Regions from separate parts of the Alteromonas sp. 5NS40-0096 genome, predicted to be linked through region 2. Evidence: predicted binding sites of a transcription regulator. Region 2 holds the regulator's gene; the other holds the start of a gene.
The links. The regulator sigma-54, encoded in region 2, starts transcription at its own class of promoters, with help from an activator protein. The targets are predictions, from matches to a motif close to GTTGGCACGNNNNTNGNNT.

Region 1: the regulator sigma-54 is predicted to act here: its motif matches at 1,897-1,915, upstream of AC27G9_RS14070 (BON domain-containing protein).

What each region holds. Positions count from the first base shown of each region.
Region 1 covers NZ_BAAJLQ010000004.1:323,821-327,995, forward strand. Annotated here, with positions in the region: gene AC27G9_RS14060 (TonB-dependent receptor) at 1-669, shown strand, start outside; gene AC27G9_RS14065 (hypothetical protein) at 763-1,161, shown strand; gene AC27G9_RS14070 (BON domain-containing protein) at 1,322-1,861, opposite strand; gene AC27G9_RS14075 (methyl-accepting chemotaxis protein) at 2,157-3,842, shown strand; gene AC27G9_RS14080 (hypothetical protein) at 3,940-4,175, opposite strand, start outside.
Region 2 covers NZ_BAAJLQ010000002.1:275,252-279,426, forward strand. Annotated here, with positions in the region: gene rapZ (RNase adapter RapZ) at 1-736, opposite strand, end outside; gene ptsN (PTS IIA-like nitrogen regulatory protein PtsN) at 761-1,204, opposite strand; gene hpf (ribosome hibernation promoting factor) at 1,214-1,501, opposite strand; gene AC27G9_RS07160 (RNA polymerase factor sigma-54) at 1,527-3,011, opposite strand; gene lptB (LPS export ABC transporter ATP-binding protein) at 3,118-3,843, opposite strand; gene lptA (lipopolysaccharide transport periplasmic protein LptA) at 3,843-4,175, opposite strand, start outside.

The DNA of each region.
Region 1 (4,175 bases), on a different contig from region 2:
CGCGGTTATCGAGCGCCTCAAGCCACCGAATTGTTTCGATTACAGCGCAACCAGGTGTTGGCGGATTTGGATAGTGTCACAGCCCAGCAATACGAAGTTGGCGTGAAAACCTATCAAGACAGCTGGTCACTTGTGGCGTCGATTTATGAGCTCACTAAAGACAATGTGATTTACCGTGATAGTGATTTCTTCAATCTCAGTAATGGTGAAACACGCCATCAGGGCATAGAGTTGAGCCTAAGTGCGAAGCTAAATGAACTGTTTAGTGCAAGGCTAAATGGTAGCTACAGTCGTCAGACTTATGAACACGAACAACTTATCAACGGGGTTCAAATTCAAGGCAATGAAATTGATACGGCTCCACGATGGTTGCTAAATGGCGTGTTAGTCTGGCAGCCTGCGACTCACTTTAGCACTGAGCTGGAGTGGCAACACATCAGCCAATACTTCACCGATCCAGAAAATTTACACCAGTACAATGGTCATCACCTGTTTGCTCTCTATAGTCAATGGCAAGTGACGGATTCGGTACAACTGGGGTTGCGCATACAAAACCTATTCGACAAGCGATATGCAGAGCGAGCTGACTTTTCTGGGTTCAGTGGTGATAGGTATTTTCCAGGGAGACCGAGAAATGCTCAGCTGACCTTAAATGTGCAGTGGTATTAGACTAAAAGGCAAGGCTGCGTGCTTGCATCGCAGCAAAAATAAGGTATTTTGAATATTTAGTCATTATCTGCAGCAAGATGTCGGAGTATGGTGATGCAATCAATCCACGGCAGTTTCTCCATTACGACCCAAGGGGTCGTCACCCGTGTTGTTGCTCGTGGGCCGTGGAATGAGGAGTTTGTTCTCAGTTTCATGGATGAATATCGCAAGCATATCGAATTGCGCTCCGGTTCAGCTTGGTACGATATCATTATTGCTGAAGGCGAGAGCCTATTCATTCCAGAAGCGGAAGTGACATTGAGTAAGGCTATGGAAGTAGCCTATGCCAGCGGACTAGAGTGCTCAGCAATTGTGTTGGGTAGTTCAGTGGTGGCGCAAAGTGCACAACACCAGTTTCAGCGGATGTTGGAGGGAGCCGAGATCCCTCACGCGTTTTTTGACACCGAAGCACAAGCCATAACGTGGCTTGAATCTAAGGGCATGGCTGCCTAATCACACTGATTTTACTTCTTATTGTGTAACGACTTTCGAGTGTCTCATTTGTGAGACATAAAAGAAGGGGGCCACACATCCATATGTAAACCCAAAACTTGATTAACGGAAGAGAAAATTGGCGAACTGCACGTCCCTGTGCGAGTTCATTGAAACGGTACTAAGAACCAATAACCAGTTTGTCGATAATGCCATTCACATCATTCGTGTTTCGCGTGATGGCTAAAGCAAGTTCTCGTTCAAGATGGTTGTTAACAAAACCTTTTAGTGTGACGATGCCATTGCGGGCATTGACATCAATTGCTAACCCTCTCACTGAGGCTTCAAGCAACAACCGAGTTTTGACTACGGTTTCCACTTTCGCATCCAATTCACTTTGTGCTTCTTCTAACACTGTGTCGCCATCATCCTGATCCGCGATTTCGATGCGATTATTCACGTCTTTTACGCCGTAAAGCGACATAATCAATTCTTCAGCCAATGCTCGCTCTACACTGGTATCGACATCCCCTCTCAATGTCACTACGCCTTTGACAACGTGAGTTTCTATTGAGAAGGAATTCAAATTGTCATTCAGTAGTAAGGTGGTTTCCACCTTACCTGCCACCCAAGCGTCATGCGCTTGCTGCTGCCATACTTGCTCGTCGGCGTATGCGCCGCTACTCATAGCTAACAGGGTAAACAAGACGAATCTTTTCATTGTCCTACTCCCAGTGGTGAGACTTGATATTGCTATAGCGAGCTCCGTGCCAGTTTTTTAAATTATTGTTTTTGTTGGTTATTTTTATTTTTTGTCTCAGATTTTGTTAAATCAGGCGTGAATAATGTCGCGATTTGGCAACACCTTATGATGGAAGCGTAGTTTTTCAGCTTAGCGCGAACAATAAAGCATCAATTTAATGATTTTTTACGTCTTCGTAACATTTTTGCAAAGTGGCTGAAGTGGACTAGTTTTAAGACATAGCGCGCAGAAAACCCCTTTGGGAGTGATCTTTATGTTCGACAAAATATCAGTTCGAAACCGTCTGCTATTGGTATCAATCGTACCTTTAGTGGTTTCAACGTTGGTCATGGTGATACTGGTACAGAGCAAACTCGACAATCTCATCGAGAAAGAAGTGGAGACCGCGGAAACCCTGTTGCTTGATACCAAAAAAGCCGAGTTAAAAACCATAATGCAGATGGTTTATGCCACGATTAAGCCCATATATGAGGCGGGTGGGAGCAGAGACGAAGCGGTTGAATTGATGCGCAGAATGGAGTTTGGAGAAGACGGATATATATTCGGGTACGATGCAGACGCAATCCGCATATTCTCTGGCTCCTCCGACGCGAAAATTGGCGAAAGCTACGCTGATTTTAAAGACGTCAATGGCGTGTATCTAATTCGAGACCTGATTACTGCGGGTAAACAAAATGGCCGAGGAACGGGCTCTGAATTTGTGGCTTATCATTTTCCTCGCCTAGGACAGACGAAAGCAGTTGCGAAATTGTCTTACTCAATGTATCTGGAACGCTGGCAATTAATGATAGGCACAGGTGTCTACATCGATCAGATCGAAAAGCAGGTATCCAAATTCAGCGCCCAGAGTTTAGCGTCTGAGCAGGAGCTTTTAGTTTCGATTGTCATTTCCGCGGTGGTCATTTTAGCCGCGCTTGTGTTTTGTAGTATTGTGGTAATGGGGTCAATTCTCACACCACTGAGAGCGGTCACAGATTCTATTCAGCGACTGTCCAGCGGTAATGGCGATTTGACCCAACGTCTTCCTGTTAATGACAAATTTGAATTGGGTCAGCTGTCTGCGGGCCTCAATGCACTATTGGAATCGCTTAGCCATCTCATCACAAGGGTGAAAGATGTGTCGATGAATGTGAAATCAGAGAGTGGCAAACTCACCGCTGAAGTCATGCGTATCGAAGAAGTTAGCTCACTTCAACACAGAGAAATCGAACAAGTCGCAGCCGCTACAACCCAAATGTCACAAACTGCGCAACAGGTGGCGAATAATGCTGGCAGTGCTGCCGATGCGGCTCAACTGGCTGACCAAAATGGTCAACAAGCTTTAGTGAAGGTGGATGAAAGTATCAATGAAATGGACCAGTTGAAAGAGGAGATGGAAAAGGCGAGTAATGTCGTAAAACAAGTTGGCCACGACGTGGAAAACATTAGCGCCGTCTTGCAGGTTATTGAAAACATTGCGGAACAGACAAACTTGCTGGCATTGAATGCGGCGATAGAAGCAGCAAGAGCGGGCGAACAAGGCCGAGGATTTGCGGTGGTAGCTGATGAGGTGCGCAATCTCGCGAGCAAAACCCAAGGTAGCACTGAAGAAATTCAAGAAATGATCAGTAAATTACAGACAGGTTCGCGTTCTGCCGTGTCGGTGATGGAATCAAATATCAGTCGAAGTGGTGCGGTAGAAAATAGTATCGCAGATACGTCAAATAGCTTGTCGGAAATCGCCGGTTCAGTTGAGACAATGAACAGCGTTAACACACAAATTGCGGCCGCGGCGGAAGAACAGAGTTTGGTGGGTGGTGAAATCAGTAAACGTATCGCGGAAATCTCTGAACAAACCACAGAATTAAGCCAAATTGCGGTAAACAGCTGCAAGAATGCTGAAAAAATGGGTGCCGTCACCCATGATTTAGAGTTAATCGTGGGTCAGTTTAAAGTGTAAGTACATGCCGCTTTTCAGCGGCATGTAGCACATCACGGGCGCGACAATAAATAATGGAATGCACTACTCGCCTAGGGCTTGGAGCTGCCTAATTTCACTAATCGACTTTGGAAACGATAGATAGCTGTTTAACAATACTGTGTTTTTTAGGCTCACCTTTCAGCTTGGTTGATAAAGGGATTTCAGAGCTCGATTTAGTCGAGAGTTGCTCTTTGTGCTTGCCTTTTGTTTCCGCTTTTTCCGAAATTTTCCATAGCAATTTTGCAAAGTCTCTCAGGTCTTCTGGTGCCGCATAAATCGTGATTTCTTCCGCGTTGATGTCTTTTTCTACTG
Region 2 (4,175 bases):
CGATTGCCACCGTCACGTAACTGCGATTGTTTCGCTCGAGGTGAGGTAACCAGGTGGCAATGAGGTTTTGTATTTGCAATATGAATTTAGGAACGATGGGTTGAGACCCGAGAAAATTTTCAACAGGCACATCAAGGCCAGTGAGGTGCTTAAGATCGGGTTCCCAGTGAGGGTTGGGTAAAAAGCGGGCGTCAAACACGTAATCCGCATCTTTGGGGATACCGTGTTTAAAACCGAATGATTCAAATACGAGTACTAAACGAGAACTTTTTTTGCCTAAAATTCTCTCTCTGATGAGCTCAGCCAGTTGATGGATGGAAAAGCCATCAGTGTCGATATACAAATCGGCGCGTTCAGCGATAGGGGCGAGTAACCCGGATTCGGCTTTAATGGCCTGAGACAAGGACTTATTGAGTTTGGTTAAGGGGTGTAATCTGCGTGTTTCGCTGAAGCGTTTAACTAGAATGTCGTCACTGGCATCAATGTAGACGATGGTCATATCCCAAGTGTCAGGCATGTAGTCCAGTATTTCTACAAGGTCTGCGGGATCTTTTGGTAAGTTTCGAACATCAATACTAACGGCGACTTGGTCGTATTCATCCACCACAGTGTGCGTGAGTGTCGGCAAAAGGTTAACAGGAATGTTATCTACGCAATAATAGCCTAAGTCTTCTAATGCGCGTAAGGCTACAGATTTCCCAGAGCCTGAACGTCCACTTATGATAATTAGTTTCACGGCCCCGTCTCCCTGTATGGTGCGTTAGGCTAATGCTTGAAGAATGTCGTCACTCGTTTTGGCGTTTCGAATCGCTTTAACGGTCGATTTGTCGCTTAGTTTACCCGCTACGGTTGCTAATGTCTGCAAATGCCCCTCGGTTTGCTCTTCTGGCACAAGCAGAGCAAAAAAGATATCGACAGGTTGATCATCGATGGCATCAAAATTTATCGCGGGCGTGCTGGTGACAATAATTGCGGTTACCCGCTCCAGGCCTGCTAGTCTGCCATGGGGAAGAGCAATACCATTACCGATTCCCGTGCTTCCCATACGTTCGCGATTTAACAGTGCACTCAATACGGTAGATTGTTCAACAGACGGGTGATTGTTAGCGGCAATTTCGCTAATAATCTCTAGAATTCGTTTTTTACTATTGCACTGGACCGCACATTGCGTGCGATCCAGGCTGACTATGGCTGTGATATCCATCAGATAGGGTTAGTGCCTTTTCAGTTTTTCCTTATGCTTGATCACTTGGCGATCAAGCTTGTCTACCATACTATCGATGGCGGCGTACATGTCTTCATTTTCCGATGAGGCAAACACTTCCGCTCCGCTAAGGTGCATCGTAGCTTCTGCTTTTTGATTAAGTTTTTCGACATTGAGGATAACATGCACGTTAGATATGTGGTCGAAGTGACGTTCTAGCTTGCTGAACTTGGTGTCGACATAGTTACGCAAAGAATCAGTTATTTCAACATGATGACCAGTAAGGTTTATTTGCATATTTCGTCTTCCTTATAGGTGGAGCCTAAATCAGGCTTTTTCGTTGGTTAGACGGGGGAATCGAGAGAGACTCCCGGTATTTTGCTATTGTCCGCCGGGCAACTTTAATTCCTTGGTCGGCCAACAATTGAGCAATCTTACTATCACTTAATGGTTTACTCGGGGTCTCAGCGGCAACCAGTTTCTTGATCAACGCTCGAATCGCGGTTGACGAACATTCTCCACCAGACTCCGTTGCCACGTGGCTCGAGAAGAAATACTTCAACTCGTAGATACCGCGAGGCGTATGCATATATTTTTGGGTCGTAACGCGAGAGATGGTGGATTCATGCATATCGACCATTTCTGCTACATCGTTTAACACCATTGGTTTCATCATTTCTGGACCGTGTTCGAAGAAACCCATTTGCTGTTGGACAATACAATTTGCCACCTTCATCAGCGTATCGTTTCTCGATTCTAGGCTTTTGATAAACCACTTGGCTTCTTGCATATGTGAGCGAATAAATTGTGAATCACTGCTGCTTCGCGCACTTTTACTCATCGCAGCGTACTGCTGATTAATGCTGAGTTTCGGCAAACTATCCGGGTTGAGTTCAACCACCCAACGGCCGTTCTTCTTCGCGACTGATACATCCGGAATGACGTATTCAGGCTCTTTGGTAATTAACGCTGAGCCCGGTCTAGGATTAAGCCCTTGCAAAAGCACCATTGCTTCTCTGAGCTGGTCTTCTTTTAGCTTAGTCTTACGCATCAGTGTTCGGTAATCTTTGCTACCGAGCAAATCCGCGTAATCGGTTAGCAGCATTTTTGCTTCTGCTAGCCAAGGTGTATCAGGGGGAAACTGATTGAGTTGCACCAATAAACATTCCTGCGGCGTCCGAGATCCTGAACCTAAGGGGTCGAATTGTTGAATTCGCTTCAATACACATTCGACTTCATCCTCTTCGATAAGTTCCTCTGTCTCGTCATCGGTATTCACACTTTGCAGAATATCTTCAACGGTTACCGTTAAATACCCTGACTCATCGATTGAGTCGATAATCGCCATTGCGATTACACGGTCGATATCACTAAATGGTGTCAGACCCATCTGCCAAAGCAAGTGAGCTTGGATATCGTCGGTGGTCTCGCCTTGAAATACTTGGTCGTCATCTGATGCTGCCATAGGTGCAGGGGCCGAAGACGCTGAATAATACTCATCCCATGTACTGTCGATAGGAAGTTCGTCGGGTAACCCGTCTTTTTCTAATGCATCAGAGGTTTCAATATTATCTGAACTAGGTGCAGGAGCTTCGGCAGTGGCATCGTTTTCACTGTCTAAGTTACTTTTTTGCGGTTGATCGCCATCGCCAATATCTTCGACTTCTAAGAGTGGATTTGAGTCGAGTGCTTCTTGGATTTCCTGCTGCAAGTCGAGCGTAGAGAGCTGCAAAAGCTTGATCGCTTGTTGCAACTGAGGGGTCATTGTGAGTTGTTGACTAAACTTTAGCTGTAAAGAAGGTTTCATCTACGTCTTAACTTTCTCATTTTCCTGCTTTTTTACCTTAAACAATGAACCGAGTGCAAGTCCGAATTGCGGTTCCTGTTGGCTCATTTGTAACCCGCTATACTAACTATAGCTTGAATTGCTCTCCTAGGTATACATCTCTTACTTTTTGATTGCTTAAAACTTGCTCTGCGGAGCCCTGAGCAATCAATTCCCCATGACTAACAATGTAGGCTTTTTCACAAACATCAAGGGTTTCACGCACATTGTGGTCGGTTATTAGGATGCCAATTCCGCGGTCGCGCAGATGTTGAATTATTTTTTTTATGTCGTTTACCGAAATGGGGTCGACGCCAGCAAAAGGTTCATCTAGCAATATGAACTGTGGGTTGGCCGCCAACGCTCTCGCAATTTCCACTCGACGCCGTTCTCCACCCGACAAACTCATCCCATTGCTGTTGCGAATATGGTTGATGTTAAATTCGTCCAGCAAAGCGTCAGCTTCCTCTTCTTGTTGCTGACGGTTTAAGTCTTTTCGGGTTTGTAAAATCGCCATGACGTTTTCGTGTACCGTCATTTTGCGGAAAATAGACGCTTCTTGAGGTAAATAACCGATACCTTGGCGCGCGCGCTCATGCATAGGTTGGTGTGTCAGTTCGTTGTCATCAATGTGGATGCTACCCTTGTTCAGTGGCACCAAACCAACAATCATGTAAAACGTTGTCGTCTTACCCGCGCCGTTTGGGCCGAGTAGTCCAACGATTTCGCCACTGGATACCGACAAGCTCACATCGCGTACCACTTGCCTAGAACGATAGGATTTTGCCAAATGAGAGGCAGTTAATGTAGCCATTACTTTGGTTGGTCCTCGTCGTTTTTATCTTCGTCTTTAGATTCGACTTGGTCGGTCAGATCTTTGATGGCTTCAGGCCTAAACACAGTAGTGACTCTGCCATTTTGTTGCTCCGACCCTTGTGCCAACATCTGTTCTTTTTCCATGTCATAGGTAATGGTATCACCGCGCACCATACTGGTGTCTTGCTGTAGCTCTGCATTTCCTTTCAGTGAAATTTTGCGTTTGCTCACTTCATAGCGAATTTCATTGGCCTTGGCATTCACCGATTTACCGTCGGTGACTTGCTGGGTATAGCTCGCGGGATTGCCTCGCGCGATGAATACTTCGTT